Regions from separate parts of the Streptomyces sp. NPDC002734 genome, predicted to be linked through region 1. Evidence: riboswitches for the same ligand, from Rfam matches in the RefSeq annotation. Region 1 holds a riboswitch; each other region holds the start of a gene.

What was found. A riboswitch is a leader RNA that binds a small molecule or an ion and turns the genes downstream of it on or off. The one in region 1 is predicted to bind cyclic di-AMP.
Region 2: linked by a shared signal. The riboswitch ahead of ABT026_RS09035 (transglycosylase family protein) and the one ahead of ABT026_RS25540 (M23 family metallopeptidase) in region 1 are both predicted to bind cyclic di-AMP.
Region 3: linked by a shared signal. The riboswitch ahead of ABT026_RS16230 (M23 family metallopeptidase) and the one ahead of ABT026_RS25540 (M23 family metallopeptidase) in region 1 are both predicted to bind cyclic di-AMP.
Region 4: linked by a shared signal. The riboswitch ahead of ABT026_RS11140 (M23 family metallopeptidase) and the one ahead of ABT026_RS25540 (M23 family metallopeptidase) in region 1 are both predicted to bind cyclic di-AMP.

Annotation. Positions count from the first base shown of each region.
Region 1 covers NZ_JBEOVU010000033.1:57,915-62,115, forward strand. Annotated here, with positions in the region: gene ABT026_RS25530 (HPr family phosphocarrier protein) at 1-66, shown strand, start outside; gene ABT026_RS25535 (GntR family transcriptional regulator) at 256-963, opposite strand; gene ABT026_RS25540 (M23 family metallopeptidase) at 1,146-1,898, opposite strand; cyclic di-AMP (ydaO/yuaA leader) riboswitch at 1,912-2,081, opposite strand; gene ABT026_RS25545 (M16 family metallopeptidase) at 2,309-3,697, opposite strand; gene ABT026_RS25550 (M16 family metallopeptidase) at 3,694-4,201, opposite strand, start outside.
Region 2 covers NZ_JBEOVU010000007.1:123,674-127,874, reverse strand. Annotated here, with positions in the region: gene eno (phosphopyruvate hydratase) at 9-1,289, opposite strand; gene ABT026_RS09035 (transglycosylase family protein) at 1,583-2,281, opposite strand; cyclic di-AMP (ydaO/yuaA leader) riboswitch at 2,286-2,454, opposite strand; gene ABT026_RS09030 (transglycosylase family protein) at 2,696-3,916, opposite strand; gene ABT026_RS09025 (cytochrome P450 family protein) at 4,053-4,201, opposite strand, start outside.
Region 3 covers NZ_JBEOVU010000016.1:21,895-26,095, reverse strand. Annotated here, with positions in the region: gene ABT026_RS16235 (SGNH/GDSL hydrolase family protein) at 1-781, opposite strand, end outside; gene ABT026_RS16230 (M23 family metallopeptidase) at 981-1,832, opposite strand; cyclic di-AMP (ydaO/yuaA leader) riboswitch at 1,837-2,001, opposite strand; gene ABT026_RS16225 (tyrosine-protein phosphatase) at 2,454-3,251, shown strand; gene ABT026_RS16220 (DUF6126 family protein) at 3,358-3,516, opposite strand; gene ABT026_RS16215 (helix-turn-helix domain-containing protein) at 3,513-4,163, opposite strand.
Region 4 covers NZ_JBEOVU010000009.1:183,031-187,231, reverse strand. Annotated here, with positions in the region: gene ABT026_RS11145 (aldo/keto reductase) at 1-597, opposite strand, end outside; gene ABT026_RS11140 (M23 family metallopeptidase) at 691-1,731, opposite strand; cyclic di-AMP (ydaO/yuaA leader) riboswitch at 1,743-1,882, opposite strand; gene ABT026_RS11135 (PP2C family protein-serine/threonine phosphatase) at 2,117-3,250, opposite strand; tRNA gene ABT026_RS11130 (tRNA-Met) at 3,383-3,456, opposite strand; gene ABT026_RS11125 (dihydrofolate reductase family protein) at 3,506-4,201, opposite strand, start outside.

The DNA of each region.
Region 1 (4,201 bases):
CTCGGCGACCTGGCGGAGCTGCTGTCCGTGGACCGTCCGGAGCGCCCGGGGGAGGCGGAGCTGTGAGCGGGGCGGGACCGGGGCCCGTCGAAACGCGCCGCGCGCGAAATACCCCGCGCGAACAGGAACACGAATGCATCGCACCCCACGAATGGCCGCACGGCGAGAATTGCCGAGCCGACCCCGGAAAGGGCGCACCGAACAACGGAGCGGGAATTGCACCCGCGCACCCGCCTCTTGTATACGGCCCCCTTGTTAATTACGGAGGCCATTCATGTTTACGGCATGTTGCGAGGTCCTCACGCTGTCCGTGCGCGCCGCGCCTCCGCGGTTCTGACCGGGAATGCGCAGCCGGTACAGCACGGTCGAGCGCTCGGTGTGCAGTGCGGTCACCTGCCGGGCCCGCTCCCCGTCGCCCCGGGCCACGGCGTCCACGATGGCGCCGTGCTCGGCCCAGGTCTCCACGGGCGCGGGCAGCGGATCGAGCGCGTACATCCAGGCGATCTTGTGCCGCAGCTGGGTGAGCGTGGCGGTCAGCGCGGCGCTCCCGCAGGCCTGGGCCAGCGTCTCGTGGAACCAGCCGCCCAGCGACCGCAGCTCATCCCCGTATCCGCGCCGGGCCCGCTCCTGACCCAGCCTGACCAGGCCGCGGAGCACCTTGAGGTGGGCCTCGGTACGCCGCTGGGCGGCCCGGGCGGCGCCCAGCGGCTCCAGCAGCAGCCGCATCTCCAGCAGGTCGGCGGCCTCCTGCTCGGTCGGCTCCGCCACGCAGGCCCCGGCGTGCCGCCGGGTGACCACGAAGCCCTCGGCCTCCAGGGTGCGCAGCGCCTCGCGGACCGGGACGCGGGAGACGCCGTAGCGGCGGGCGAGGAGTTCCTCGGTCAGCCGGGTCCCGCGCTCGTGGACCCCGGCGACGATGTCGTCCCGGATCGCCGTGCATACCGAATGCGCGGGAATACGCATGCCGACCTCCGCCTCGATGAATAAGGCGACTCTAAGGCAATGCGCGTGAATTTCCGACGGGAAGTCGCACGGGAGAGGGAATTTTCGGCCGCTCCGCCGCCCGGTGCGCCCGGATACCGTACGGAACGACGAAAAAGCCCCCCGTCCCGGAAACCGGGCGGGGGGCTTTCGCGTGGGTGACGTCAGAGGTTCACGCCGTGGGAGCGGAGGTAGGCGACGGGGTCGATGTCGCTGCCGTACTCCGGGGAGGTGCGGGCCTCGAAGTGCAGGTGCGGGCCGGTGACGTTGCCGGTGGCGCCGGAGCGGCCGATGTGGGCGCCCGGGGTGACCGCCTGGCCGACGGCCACGCTGACCGAGGACAGGTGGCCGTACTGGGTGTACGTGCCGTCGTGCATCTTGATGACGACCTGGTAGCCGTAGGCGCCACCCCAGCCGGCCTCGACGACGGTGCCGCGGCCCACGGAGCGGACCGGGGTGCCGGAGGCGGCGTGGAAGTCGATGCCGGTGTGGCTGCCGGAGGACCAGATGCCGCCGCCCGCCTGGTAGGAGGTGGAGACGTAGGACCCGGCGATCGGGCTGACGAACATGTTGAGGCGGCGGAGACGCTCACGCTCGGCCTCGCGGGCGGCGCGCTCCTCGGCGGCCTCACGCTCGGCGCGGGCCTTCTCGGCGGCCGCGGCGCGGGCGGCGGCCTCGACGGCGGCCCGCTCCTGGGCCTCGGCCTGCTCGTCGATCTGCTCGGCGACGGAGTCGCCGATGGTGACGACGGGAAGCAGGCCGGTGGTCTCGGCGGGGGCCTCCGCCGCGACGGCGGGCGAGGCCAGGGTGCCGACGACGCCGGTGGTGGTGAGAGCGGCGAGGCCTGCCAGGCCGGCGGTGGTGCGGCTGGTCCGGCCGGGACGACGGTGCCTGCCGGGGGCGCAGTTGAACGCCATGAAGTGGCTGAGTCCTTTCCTTCCCTCTCGCCTGCCGGGTTAGCTGTCGGGTTCGGAGCAGGAAGGTCTCCTACGGGTTCCTCCCGCGTGACGGAAGGCGCCCGATTCACCCCAGGGGTACCGCTCGGTTGGGTCCCCGGCTCCCCTGGCTCGCGCCGTACGGGGATTAGGCGATGACTGCCCGGCGCCGCGGATGCGGAGCACAGGTGTGGCGGGCAGCCGGATCGAAGCTAGTTGGGTGATCAATCGGATAACAAACGGATCAAGACTTTTGTAGCGCACGCCACAGGGCAAACCGGACCCTTCTACGCGCATCGCACGGCTCCCGGACGAGCCGGCGCCGGACCGAACGAAGCGGGCCCCGGCGGCCGTAAGGCTCACCGGGGCCCGAAACCGCCCTGAACGGGCCGCTACTCGGCGCTCACCACGGTCACCTCGCCGATGCCCAGCTCCCGCACCGGGCCGGCGATCTGCGCGGCGTCGCCGACCAGGACCGTCACCAGACGGTCCACCGGGAAGGCGCTCACCACGGCCGCGGTGGCCTCCACCGTGCCGGTGGCGACGAGCTGCTGATAGAGCGTCGCCTGGAAGTCGTCCGGCAGGTGCTGTTCCACCTGGTCGGCCAGCGTGCCGGCGACCGCGGCGGCCGTCTCGTACTTCAGCGGCGCCACGCCCACCAGGTTCTGCACGGCGGTGTCCCGCTCGGCGTCGGTCAGGCCGCCCTCGGCGAGGGTGCGCAGCACCTGCCACAGGTCCTGCAGCGCGGGGCCGGTGTTGGGGGTGTCCACCGAGCCGCTGATCGCCAGCATCGCGGCGCCCGAACCGTCGGGGGCGGAGCGCAGGACCTGCCCGAAGGCGCGGACGCCGTACGTGTAGCCCTTCTCCTCGCGCAGCACCTTGTCCAGACGGGAGGTGAGCGTGCCGCCCAGGCAGTAGGTGCCGAGCACCTGGGCCGGCCAGACCCGGTCGTGCCGGTCCGGGCCGGTGCGGCCGATCAGCAACTGGGTCTGGACGGAGCCGGGACGGTCCACGATCACCACGCGGCCGGTGTCGTCCGACGTCACCGCCGGCACCGCGCGCGGGGCGGCCTGGGAGCCCTTCCAGGCGCCCAGCGTCTCGGCCAGCAGGGCGTCCAGGTCGACGCCGGTGAGGTCGCCGACCACCACGGCGGTCGAGGTGGCCGGACGGACGTGCCGCTCGTAGAAGGCGCGCACGGCGGCCGCGTCGATCTTCTCGACGGTGTCCTCGGTGCCCTGACGGGGGCGCGCCATCCGCGAGTTCGCCGGGAAGAGCTCCTTGTACAGCTCCTTGGCGGCACGGCGGGCCGGGTTGGCCAGCTCGTGCGGGATCTCGTCGAGCCGGTTGCGCACCAGGCGGGAGACCTCGTCCTCGGCGAACGCCGGGGCGCGCAGCGCGTCGGCCAGCAGGCCCAGCGCCTTGGGCAGCCGGGAGGCGGGGACCTCCAGGGAGACCCGCACGCCGGGGTGGTCGGCGTGCATGTCCAGCGTGGCGCCGCACCGCTCGAGTTCGGCGGCGAAGTCCTCGGCGGAGTGCTTGTCGGTGCCCTCGGCGAAGGCGCGCGCCATGATGGTGGCGACGCCGTCCAGGCCGAGCGGCTCGGCGTCCAGCGGGGCGTCCAGCAGCACCTCGACGGCCACGACCTGCTGGCCGGGGCGGTGGCAGCGCAGGACGGTCAGGCCGTTGTCGAGGGCGCCGCGCTCGGGCGCGGGGAACGCCCACGGCTTGGGCTCGCCGGCCTGCGGCTGGGGGTGGAACTCCATGGTGGCCAGGTCGGTCACTTGGCCTCCTCCTCTTCGTCCTCGTCGCCTTCGGCGTCCGCGCCCTCGGGAGTGATCGGTTCGTACACCAGGACCGCCCGGTTGTCGGGGCGCAGGCGGGCCTTGGCGACCTCCTGGACCTCCTCCGGCGTCACCTCCAGCACCCGCTCCACGGCGGTCAGCGCGAGCTGCGGGTCGCCGAACAGGACGGCGTACCGGCACAGTTCGTCGGCGCGGCCGGAGACCGTGCCGAGGCGGTCCAGCCACTCGCGCTCGAGCTGCGCCTGGGCGCGCTCCATCTCCTCGGCCGTCGGGCCCTCGGCGGCGAGCCGGGCGAGCTCCTCGTCGACGGCGGCCTCGATCACCGGCACCTCGACGTCGCCGGAGGTCTTGACGTCCAGCCAGCCCAGCGAGGGCGCTCCGGCCAGCCGCAGCAGGCCGAATCCGGCCGTCACCGCGGTGCGGTCGCGGCGCACCAGGCGGTTGTAGAGGCGGGAGGACTCGCCGTAGCCGAGGATGGTCAGC
Region 2 (4,201 bases), on a different contig from region 1:
CCGGGGTGTCAGCCCTTGAAGCGCGGGAAGGCGCTGCGGCCGGCGTACACCGCGGCGTCGTCGAGGATCTCCTCGATGCGCAGCAGCTGGTTGTACTTGGCGACGCGCTCGGAGCGGGCCGGGGCGCCGGTCTTGATCTGGCCGCAGTTGGTGGCGACGGCGAGGTCGGCGATGGTGACGTCCTCGGTCTCGCCGGAGCGGTGGGACATCATGCACTTGAAGCCGTTGCGCTGGGCCAGCTCGACGGCGTCCAGGGTCTCGGTCAGCGAGCCGATCTGGTTGACCTTCACCAGCAGGGCGTTGGCGGCGCCCTCCTCGATGCCGCGGCCCAGGCGCTCCGGGTTGGTGACGAAGAGGTCGTCGCCGACGAGCTGGACCTTGTCGCCCAGCTTGTCGGTGATGGTCTTCCAGCCGTCCCAGTCGTCCTCGAACAGCGGGTCCTCGATGGAGACGAGCGGGTAGGCCGCGACGAGCTCCTCGTAGTACTCCGTCATCTCGGCGGCGGAGCGCTCCTTGCCCTCGAAGAGGTACTTGCCGTCCTTGTAGAACTCGGAGGCGGCGACGTCGAGGGCGAGGGCGATCTGCTGGCCGGGGGTGTAGCCGGCCTCCTTGATCGCCTCGAGGATCAGGTCCAGCGCCTCGCGGTTGGAGCCGAGGTTGGGGGCGAAGCCGCCCTCGTCGCCGAGGCCGGTGGCCAGGCCCTTGGTCTTCAGCACCTTCTTGAGGGTGTGGTAGACCTCGGTGCCCCAGCGCAGGGCCTCGGAGAAGGACTCGGCGCCGATCGGCGCGATCATGAACTCCTGGATGTCCACGTTGGAGTCGGCGTGCGAGCCGCCGTTCAGGATGTTCATCATCGGCACCGGCAGCAGGTGCGCGTTGGGGCCGCCCAGGTAGCGGAAGAGCGGCAGGTCGCTGGCCTCGGAGGCGGCGTGGGCCACGGCGAGGGAGACGCCGAGGATGGCGTTGGCGCCGAGGGAGCCCTTGTTGTCGGTGGCGTCCAGGTCGAACATCGCCTGGTCGATCAGGCGCTGCTCGGTGGCGTCGTAGCCGACGAGCTCCGGGCCGATCTGCTCGATGACGGCGAGGACGGCCTTCTCCACGCCCTTGCCGAGGTAGCGGTTCTTGTCACCGTCGCGAAGCTCAATGGCCTCGAAGGCGCCGGTGGAGGCGCCGGACGGAACAGCGGCACGGCCGGTGCTGCCGTCGTCGAGGCCGACCTCGACCTCGACCGTGGGGTTGCCTCGGGAGTCCAGGATTTCCCGGGCTACGACGACGTCGATGGACGGCACGAGCATCTCCTTCTGGGATGTGACGCGAGTGGCGCCGGACCACCTGGTCCGGCACGGGGTGCACAGCCTCCGTGGCTCTGCGAGACCGAGCCTAACCGGCCGGACGGGATCGGCCAGCCGGTCGCCCCCTCTACGGAGGGGTAACAGGAGATTAATTGTTCCGACCCGAAACAAAAAGTGGGCGGACGTATTGCGTGCAAATGCCCCGCCCCCGTGCGCGGATCACGCAACACGGGGGCGGGGCTGTCACGGGGGCGGGCGGCCGGCTCGGGTGGAGCCCGCCGCCCGGCGGGTCAGCTCAGGTGGAGCATCTGGCCCGGGTAGATCAGCTGCGGGTTCTGGACGACGTCCTTGTTCAGCTTGTACAGCTTCTTCCAGCCGCCCTTGGTGTGGTGCTTCTCGGCGATCCGGCTGAGCGAGTCGCCCTTGCGGACCTTGTACTCGCCGTCACCCTTCAGCACCTTCTTGCCGGTGGGCGTCGTGACCTTCTCGGCCTTCTTCGGCTTCTCGGCCTTGGCGGGCTGGGCAGGCTTCTCGGCCTTCGGCGCGGGGGCCGGGGCGGCCTCCTGCTGCGGGGCCTGCTCCTGGGCGGGGGCCTCGGCGGCGCCGCCCTGGTACGGGGAGCTGGACAGGCCGACGCCGCAGTGCGGCCAGGCGCCCGGACCCTGCTCGGCGAGGACCTTCTCGGCTATCTCGATCTGCTGGGCCTTGGTGGCCTGGTTGGCCTGGGCGGCGTACTGGGTGCCGCCGAAGCCGGCCCAGGTCTGGTTGGTGAACTGCAGACCGCCGTAGAACCCGTTGCCGGTGTTGATGGACCAGTCGCCGCCCGACTCGCACTGGGCGACGGCGTCCCACTCGGACTCGGTGGCGGCCGAGGCGGTGCCCGCGGTGATCAGCGGGGCGGCCACGACGGCGCCGGTGAGACCGGCGACGGCGATGGCGCGCTTGGCCTTGGAGGGGCGACGGTGCTTGCCCTGGCAGGAAAACGACATGGAGGTATCCCCTCACCGACGCCTGCGAGGTGAGCTGTCGGGTTCGGGCTATGAGGGTCGCCCGGCCGCGCACCTCCCGGTGCACGGCTTCACCCCTAGCCGGTCCGGCGATCTCGCTGCCGGACACGGCGCTTACCTGGTTCCCCCGCTCCTGCCTACGGCGCATGACGCGACGACATGTCCCGTACGGCCGTTGGCAGGATTAGGCGTGACGGCCGCCGGGGCCCGCTGGAGCGAGCGGTTCGACGTTAGCCACGCCCAGGCCGGGATTTCAAAGACGATCAGGGCTTCTGAGACCCATCTCTCACTTCTCCGGAATCAGACATTCCAGGACGAAAGGGTGGGTAACTCCCCCGATTTTGCCCGGCTTTCACCCTGCCTGATCGTCTCGTCCCCTGCCGTCCCCGGCCCGGCTCAGGCGGGGAGGGACAGCTTCGTGCCCGCCACCAGACGGTCCGGGTCGTCCCCGATCAGGTCCTTGTTGGCCTCGTACAGGGCGCGCCAGCCGCCCTGTACGTCCTGCGACTTGGCGATGGAGACGAGGCTCTCGCCGGCCCTCACGGTGTAGGTGCCCGCGGGGGCCGCGTGGCGGCCCGAGGAGCCGCTCGTGCTCTGCGTGCTCTCCTCGGCGCTGGTGCCGCGGTGGCGGCCGGAGCCGGAGGAGGCCTCGGAGTCCTCCTGGGTGGCGGCGTCGTCGCCGAAGAGCGGGGTGTCGTCCCCGAACAGCGGGTCGCCCTCGCCGTCGAACAGCGGGGCGTCCTCGTCGGACGAGCCGGTGTCGCCGGTCTCCTCCTGGTCCGCGTCGCCCTTGCCCTCGCCGGTGCCGTTGCCGGTGTCGCCGTGGTCGCCGGACTGGCCGCCGCCGTGCTCGCCCGCGTCGCCGCCGCCGACCTCGGGCAGGTCCGGGACGACGGGGGCGCCGGTGCCGGTGTCGACCAGGCCCAGGTCCTCGCCGAGGTCCAGTCCCTCGTCCTGCCCGGCCTCCTGGCCGAGGTCCAGGGACCCGCCGTCCGCCGGCGCGTAGTCGGCGCCCGGGAAGAGGCCGTGACCCGCGCCCCGGAGCATCCCCTGGTCGGCGTCGCCGGCCGCCTCGGCCGAGCCGGAGCCGCGCGCCTCGTCCGCGCGCCCGGCGCCGGAACCGCCGGTGCGGTCGCCGCCGGCGGACCCCCAGCCGGAGGCCGAGCCGTCGAAGGAGCCGGAGTCCGTCACGTCGCCGGTGCGCAGCGCGTCCACGCCGGTGTCCACCTGGGCGGCGGGGGCGTTCTCGCGCAGACCGTTCATCGCGCCACAGGCGAGCCACGGGGTCGCGCCCTGCTCGGCGAGGATGCGCTCGGCCACGGCGATCTGCTGCGAACGGCTCGCCTCGGCCGGGTTGGAGGCGTACGACAGGCCGCCGTTGCCCTCCCACTGGTCCTGGGTGAGCTGGAGACCGCCGAAGAACCCGTTGTCGGTGTCGGCGCTCCAGGCACCTCCGCTCTCACACTCGGCGACCCGGTCCCAGGTCGCCCCGTCGGCCGCGCTCGCGCCGGTGGCCGCGAAGAGCGGCAGGGCGAGGGCGGACCCGGTCACGCCGGCTGCGACGACGACCGCCGGCGCCTGACGGGGGCGGCGGTGACGACCGTTTCCGGAGAGCATGCGGATGCCTTTCGTCGACTGCTGTGGGCGCGCGACCACGTCCGGCACCGCGCCGGCGGGGTCGTCACGTCTGTGCGGGAACGTAGCCGGTGATCATCGTTCGTCACAACTCGATGTCGCACAGAACACACGAACATCACAGAACTGTCGAACTATTGCTTCCACTTGGTCCCGGCTCGGGAGTGAACTCGACCGGAAGAGTCCGCAGGCCACGCATGATGAGACCGCCGCGCCAGCGCAACTCCTCGGGCGCAGCGCCGAGTTGGAGGTCAGGCAGACGGGTGA
Region 3 (4,201 bases), on a different contig from region 1:
TGGCGAGCCAGGACTTGAGGTCGTCCAGCGCCAGCTGCCCCTTGGCGACGATCGTGTCGCCCGAGGACTCGCCGCGCAGGCGGCGCCCGATCCACGGCACCAGGTGCTCCCGCGCCCAGTGGACGTCGTCGAGGCGGACCTCGAGCACGCCGCGCTGGGGGCGCGGGGGCCAGGGCTGCTCCGGGTCGGCGGGGACCTCGAGACCGAGGACCTGGCCGGCCCGCAGCGCCACCCGGGTGTGCCCCTCGGCGGAGAGGTGCAGGCGGTCGCTGTCCCAGGCGCGGCGGTCCTGGACGCTGCGCAGGGACCACAGGTCCAGCACCGGGCAGCCGTACCGGTCGGCGATGGCGCGGACGTGCCCGTTGTACGTGGCGATCTTCCCGCGCAGGTGCTTGAGGACGGGGACGCCCCGGGTGTCGAAGCCGGTCGCGACGAGGACGGTCCCGGCCGCGGAGGCGAGCTCCGCGACGGCCTTCTCGAAGCGCTCGGCGACGTCGTCGGGGTCGGTGCCGGGCCGCAGGATGTCGTTGCCGCCGGCGCAGATGGACACCAGGTCGGGGGCGAGGTCACGGACCTGGGGGACCTGGTCGGCGGCGACCTGGTCGAGGAGCTTCCCGCGCACGGCGAGGTTGGCGTAGCGGAAGTCGCCCTCCGGCCTGCGGTCGGCGAGGAGGACCGCGAGGCGGTCGGCCCAGCCGACGAACGTCCCGTCGGGCCCGGGGTCCCCGACGCCCTCGGTGAAGCTGTCCCCGACGGCCACGTACGACCCGACCGACCCGATCACTGTTCTTCTGTCATTCTTCGAATCGTCTGCCACATCGAGGCATCCTCCTCCTTCGGTTGTGAGCTACGCGACCGTAGGGAGGGGTTGACGGCGGGTGAGAAATACCACGTGTGAGGGCCCGAACACACCGAGGACCGCACCCCGGCGGGGGGTGCGGCCCTCGGTTCGCGTGCGACCGCCAGGTCCCTCAGGGGCGTCAGCCGAGGCTGACCCCGTGCGAGTTGAGGTAGGCCACCGGGTCGACGTCGGAGCCGTAGTCGGGGCTGGTGCGGATCTCGAGGTGCAGGTGCGGGCCGGTCACGTTGCCGGTGGCGCCGGACAGGCCGATCTGTTGGCCGACCGTCACGGTCTGCCCGACGGAGACGGACAGCTGCGACTGGTGGGCGTACTGGGAGTACATGCCGTCGGCGTGCTGGATGACGACCTGGTTGCCGTAGGCGCCGCCGTCGCCGGCCGCCACCACGGTGCCCGCGGCGATCGCCTTGATCGGGGTGCCGGTGGGGATCACGAAGTCGGAGCCGGTGTGGTAGCCGCTGGACCACATGCCGCCGGGCGTGTGGTAGGCGGTGCCCAGGCTCGCGGCGTCCACGGGAGCGGTGTAGCCGCTCGTGGCGGCGGCGTCGGCGACCGTGGTCTTCGGGGCGGCGGGCTTCGCGGGGGCGGCCTTCGCGGCGGTCCTGGCCTTGGCGGGCTTGGCGGCCGCCTTCTTGCCGAGGTCCAGCTTGGTGCCGGGCTTGATCAGGCGCGGGTTGTCGCCGACGGCCTCGCGGTTGATCTTGTACAGCTTCTTCCAGCCGCCCGCGACCTTCTTCTTCTCGGCGATCTTCGAGAGGGAGTCGCCCTTCTTGACCGTGTAGGTCTGGCCGACGGCCTTCTTCGCTGCGGCCGGCACGCTCTGCGCCGCGTTCTGCGGAGCGGCGGCGTGGGCGGTGGCGGAGCCCATCAGGGGCAGGCCGAGCACCATGGCGCCCGTTCCGGCGACGGCGATGGAGCGGGTGAGGCGCTGGACGCCGGTGGGACGGCGGTGCTGCTGACGCTTCGCGGGCATGACGTTGTCCTCTCCGTCGCCTGCGAGGTGAGCTGTCGGGTGCGGGCTGGAGATGCCCGGCCGCGCCGTGCGCGGCTTTACCCCAAGCCCGTTCCGGAGACCGGAACAGGCGTGTACCTGTGGGTCCCCCGCTCCTGCCGTACTCGGGTTACTCGGGTGAGTGTGAGAGATCCGGGCGGCGGCAGGATTAGGCGTCCGTCCGGATCGGATGGTGAACGTAAGCGACCGGAGCGCAACCGGACAAGCGCCGGATTTCCACGAACGTGCATTCTTTGTGATCACTTAAGGGCAAAACGGTCACAGAGAGTCGCCGAGCCTCCCGCAACTCCCGCCCCGTGAGGCCCAGTTGCACCACGGCCACCGACGACGCTCGGTCACCGGTATGAGGCTGCTCACCCACTCGCACCCCACGAGCCCCCCGATGCAGGAGAGTTGTTCTTTTCCCGGACAAGTCACCATTAGGCCCTTTTGCCCGAATCGCACAGTGCGTGAGTGGCCTGCGGGCGGAGGCGACCACGGCTCCGGGGCGGCGGCACCCTCCATGTCCTGGGGACGCGTGTCGTATCGTCGGAGCGCACCCGCCGGATGCCGCGCCGGCGGGGCCGAGTGGGAGGAGCCCCCGTGACGCAGCAGGCCCCGTCGACCGAGCCCCAGCTCGCCGGAGTGCGCAACTTTCGCGACGTGGGCGGGATGCCCACGTCGGACGGCCGCAAGGTGAGGCCCGGGGTTCTGTACCGCAGCGGCCATCTGGCGAGCGCGACCGCCGAGGACGCCGCCTTCCTCGCCTCCCTCGGCCTGCGCACGATCTTCGACTTCCGCAACGAGGCGGACCGGAGCCTGGAGGGGCCCGACGTCACGCTGCCCGGGGTCCAGGAGGTGCGCCTGCCGCTGTCCGACCCGGCCGACGGCGCCGAGTTCTGGCGCCGGGTCCGCCGCGGAGGGGTGGACGAGCTGCGGCCCCTGCTGGGCGACGGCCGCGCGGCGCAGCGCATGATCGCGTCGTACCGGCAGACCGTCCTCACCCGCACCGAGGAGCACTCCCGGGTGCTGCGCTCGCTGGCCGAGGAGGGCGCACCGGCCCTGATGCACTGCTCGGCCGGCAAGGACCGCGCGGGCCTGTCGATCGCGGTGACGCTGCTGGCCCTGGGCGTGGAGCGGGACGCGATCACGGAGGACTACCTGAAGTCGGGGGCCAAGCACCGGCGCTACAAGCTGCACCGCGGCGGCGAGTCCTCGGATCCCTACACGCCGGAGATCACCGAGCTGCTGAGCCCGCTGTTCGACGCGCGGCCCGAGTACCTGGGGACGGCGTTCGAGACGATCGAGGAGACCTGGGGCGGGGTCGACGCCTACCTGACGCGGGGACTGGGCATGACCCCGGAGCTGCGGGAGCGGCTGCGCGAGCGGCTCCTCGACTGATGGGGCCGGCATGAGGACACAGGCGTGAGGACACAGGGCGAGGGCCCGGGAGCGGACGTCCGCTGCCGGGCCCTCGCCCTGTGCCGGGCCGTACCGGCACCCCTGCTCAGTTCGCGCGGGCGCCCGCCTCGAAGAGCAGCCAGATGAAGCCGGCGAAGAGGTGGCCCGCCACGATGTAGACGAAGAGGCGGATCCACAGGGCACGCGGGAACTTGTCCTCGACGTTCCTGCGGTCGGGGACGTTGTTCTTCTCGGGGTTCGTCATGACGTCGCTCCGGACGGGGTCGGGTGGCCGCCGGGCGCCTCGGGTCCGAGGCAGAGGGCGGCCGTGGGGCTCTGCAGCAGGGTGTGGACGAACAGGAGCTCGGCGCCGTCCGGGCCCTCGGCGGCCAGGCGGTGCGGGGTGAGCGAGTCGAAGTGGGCGCTGTCGCCGGGGCCGAGCACGTGGGACGTGTCGCCCAGGTGGAGGCGGAGGGCTCCGGCGAGCACGTGCAGCCACTCCTCCCCCGGGTGGACCCGGACCACCTGGTCCTGGGGGCCGCCACTGTGCGGGATGCGGACGCGCAGGGCCTGCATGGCGCGTCCCGGCGCCCCGGCGGGCCAGTAGCTCCAGCCGCCGGCCCGGGTCTCCGCGGCGGCGGACGCCCGCACCACGGCCTCGCGGTCGGGGGTGGTCTCGCCGAGGAGTTCCGAGACGGTGGTGCCGTAGACGCGGGCGAGCCCGAGGAGGACGGGCAGGGACGGCTGACGGTGGCCGGTCTCCAGGCGGGAGAGGTGGGCCGGGGAGAGGTCGGCGGCCCGGGCGGCGGCCTCGAGGGTGAGGCCGGTCCGGTGCCGGAGTGCGCGGAGCGTCGGGGCTACGCTGGGAAGGTCTCCCGGCCCGGGGCCGGGCGCCTGTGCTGCGGCGGGCATGTCACCATTCAGCCACTCTCTTGCCTCCAGGGCAAATC
Region 4 (4,201 bases), on a different contig from region 1:
GACATCGCGCAGACGGCCTTCGTAGGTGTCCCGGGAGACCAAGTTGTAGTGCGGCTGGATGACCGCGTAGCGGGCGAAGCCCTCGCGCTCGGAGAAGTCCAGCGACTCCTGGAGCCGCTCGGCGGTGATGTTGGACGCGCCGATCGCCCGCACCTTGCCCTCGCGGACCAGTTGGTCGAGGGCGAGCAGGATCTCCTCGACCGGCGTTTCGGGCTGGTCGAAGTGCGTGTAGTACAGGTCGATGTGGTCGGTGCCCAGCCGGCGCAGCGAAGCCTCCGCCGCCGCCCTGATGTTGGCGGCGGACAGCCCGCGGTATTGCGGGTGCTGGCTCACCTTGGTGGCGACCACGACCTCGGAGCGGTTGCCCCGGGCCTTGAGCCACCTGCCGATGACGGTCTCCGACTCGCCGCCCTCGTTGCCCTCCACCCAGGCGGAGTACGAGTCGGCGGTGTCGACGAAGTTGCCGCCCGCCGCGGTGTACGCGTCGAGGACGGCGAAGGACTCCCGCTCGTCGGCGGTCCATCCGAAGACGTTGCCGCCGAGGGCGAGCGGGAACACCTCGAGGCCGGACGTACCCAGCTTGCGCAGTTCACTCATGACGGTCACCAACGCGTCCGGCCGGCGGCGCATTCCGACGCGCCGCCGGCCGACCGCATCTGTTCGAAAGCGGGGGGAGGGAACCGGCGTTCGTCAGAGGTTGACGCCGCGCGCGGCCATCCAGGCCATCGGGTCGACGCCGTCGCCGCCGCCCGGGTGCACCTCGAGGTGCAGGTGCGGGCCGGTGACGTTGCCGGTCGCGCCCACCCGGCCGATGACGTCGCCGGTGGTCACCTTCTGGCCGACGCTGACGTTGATCGAGGACTGGTGGCAGTACCAGAGCTCGGTGCCGTCCTCGAGGGTGAGGATGGTCCGGTAGCCGTACGAGCCGGCCCAGCCGGCCTCGGTGACGGTGCCGGTGTGGACGGCCTTCAGCAGCGTGCCGGTGGGAGCCGCGAGGTCCAGGCCCGTGTGGTAGCCGGAGGACCACATGGAGCCGGCCTGCATGTACGTGGAGGTGATCGTGTAGGAGGACGCCGGCGAGACGAAGCTGGCCGCCAGCTTGGCGATGCGCTCGGCCTCGGCCTTGGCCTTGGCCTCCTCCTCGGCCTTCTCGGCGGCGGCCTCACGGGCCTCCGCCTCCGCCTTCTCCTTGGCCGCCTTCTCGGCGGCGGCCTGGGCGGCGGCCTCCTGGGCCTCCAGCGCGGCCTGCGTCTCGGCCTCCTGCTCCTGCTGGGCGGCCTGCGCCATGATGCGGGTGCGCAGCGCCTCGCCGGCGTCGGCGGAGGACGGAGTCTCGGCCGGGGCGACGCCCACGCCCATCTCGCCGAGGACGCTGGGGGCCTGCTCGGCGGCCGCGGTTTCGGTCTCGTCGCCGCCGGGAAGCAGGGAGGTGACCGGGTCCAGCGACGGCATCTGCGGCATGGTGATGTGCACCGGGGCCTTGCCGGGCGCGGCGGTGGCCATGCCGCCCGCGCCGACGGCGGCGATCACACCGACGCCGAGGACGGTGGAACTGCGGGCCAGGCCCCGCTGCTTGGTCACCCGGTGACGGCCTCTGGAGACCGTCCCCTCGCTGGGGTTCCACTCCTCGAAGGAGCCCTCGCCGGGGAATCCGGCGGGACCGTACGCGTCGGCGGCCGCACGCTGGCTCGGCACGAAGGGCAGTTCAGGGGCAGGGGGGTTGGACGCCACGGGGGCGCGCTCCTTTCCTTCCGTCTCGCCTACCGGGTTAGCTGACGGGTTCGGAGCGGGAAGGTCTCCTACGCGCGTATACGGAGATACGCCCGATTCACCCCGGAAAGTGGTTCCCCGGTTCCCTTACGGGATTCGGCAGAGCGCACGGAGCCGTCGCTTGTGACGGCTGGGACAGCCGCGCGCTGCGTTATCGAACGTTAATAGAAGCGGTGGCTCATTTCCAAGCCGTTCCTTCACATCGTCCGACCCTGTGGCCCGAACCTATGGAGGTTCATCAGGGCGAAACGGACATGGCTTCGGTCACACGGCCACCGCCGCCTTGGCTTGATCGTTACACCGGGGTCCCCCTGCGTACCGGGTGCCGCTGCCGTGTTCCGGCCGGTCACAGGGTCCGTACGACGAGCAGGGCCATGTCGTCCTCGACGTCTCCCCCGGAGTGCAGGGCCACGTCCTCGGACAGGAACTGCAGAAGGTCCTCCGGCTCTCGGAAGTCCCGCCCCTCCAGCCGCGCGACCGGGTCGTAGAACACACCTTCCTCGTCCCGCGCCTCGGTCAGGCCGTCGGTGTAGAAGAGCACCGTGGCGCCCGGCCGCAGCGGAACGGGCGGTCCGGGTCGGGGCGGCCCGGTGAGCTCCGAGAGGGCGAGCGGACTCCCGGCCTCCCCCGGGTCCAGCAACCGCGGCGGCGCCCCCGGCTCCAGCAGCAGCGGCGGCGGATGACCGTGGTTGACGATCGACACGCTCCGGCCGTCCTGGGAGAACTCGGCGAACACCGCCGGCACAAAGCCCTCCTGCTGCTCCAGCTCCACCGCCCGTCGGTCCCGCTCACGCACCACCGCCTGTTCCATGTGTTCCGCGGCCTGCTCGATGCTGTCGGCCCGTTCCGCCACCTCGCGGAAGGCGCCGACGACGACCGCGACCGCGGCCACGGCCTCCATCCCCTTACCGCGCACGTCCCCCAGCACCATCCGCACCCCGTGCGGGGTGTCGTGCACGGCGTAGAGATCGCCGCCGATGTTCGCCTCCTGGAGGGCGGCCTCGTACCGCGAGGCGATCCGCAGGGCGCCGATCCGCCGCTGCGGCGGCGGCATCACGGCTCGCATCGCCGCCTCGGCCATCTGCCGGGCGGACGCGAGGCGCAGGTCGACCCGGTGCACCGCGGTGTTCATCACGCACGACAGCACCGAGACGACGACCACCGTGAACAGCTCGGTGGCCAGCAGCGCCGGCGAGTTCGCGTCCCGGATCAGTTCCATGGTGAGGATGCAACCGGTGGCCAGCAGTCCGATGAGCACCGTTGCCCGGAGGGTGTAGAGCGGGGCCGCGATGAGCGGGGCGGCGGCGAAGAACGGCACCGGGGTCACGTCCGGCGGCGTCAGGCCGTCGTAGACCAGGCCGAGTACCAGGGCGATGAACGGCAGCACCCGCAGCACCATGCGGGCGTAGTGGAACCACCGGCGGCCGGACCCGAGGGCCTCCTCGATCTCCGGATCCACCGGTCCGCCTCGCCTCAGCATGGAGACCATCGTTCCGCGCCCGGGCGAAAGCGGCGACCGCTGGCCTCCGGGCGGATGAAGCGGAGGAAGGAGAGCACGACACAAACACTCAGGGCCGGAATCCTTGAAAGGATTCCGGCCCTGAGTCTTCAGTAGCGGGGACAGGATTTGAACCTGCGACCTCTGGGTTATGAGCCCAGCGAGCTACCGAGCTGCTCCACCCCGCGTCGTTGTGTCTTCACTGTACGACATGGCGCGGGGGAAAAGCGAATCGGTTCACGTCGCCCCGCCGGACAGGTGGCGGTTGGGCCGCACGGCACGCTCCTCGTACTCGGGCAGCAGCACCACCCGGACGCCGCCCGCCGCCAGCACCCCGCTGCCGTCCGCGGCCGCCACGAAGGTGTCGGGCTCCCGCCAGGCGGTGACCACCCGCCGCACCCCCGCGTCGAGGATCAGCCGCGCGCACGGGGCCGGCCGGGAGGCACGGCGGGCACAGGGCTCCAGGCTGCTGTAGACGGTGGCCCCGGGCAGCCGCGGGTCGGCCGGGTCGATCTTGGCGAGCGCCGCCTCCTCCGCGTGGACCACCGGGTCGCCCCCCTCCCGGGAGTGGCCGCGGGCCAGCTCGGTCCCGTCCTCGGCCACCACCACCGCGCCCACGCTGAACGCGGTGCGGGACGGCGGGCACTCCTCGGCCAGGTCGCAGGCGAGGCCCAGCCAGTACCGGTCGGCGGCGGAGACCGAGGGGCCGGCGCCCGGGGCGACCGGCCGGTAGCGGGCGAGCACCACATCGCCCACCGGCCGGGTCTCCTCCAGCCGCAGGCGGCCCGGCGGATAGCCACCCGGGCCGAAGAGCCGCGGCGCGTCCGGTTCGCCGACCAGCAGCGGGGCCAGCGCCAGCTGGAGCTCGTCGGCGAGTCCGAGGCGCAGCAGCTGGGTGTGGACGCTGCCGCCTCCCTCCACCATCAGCCGTCG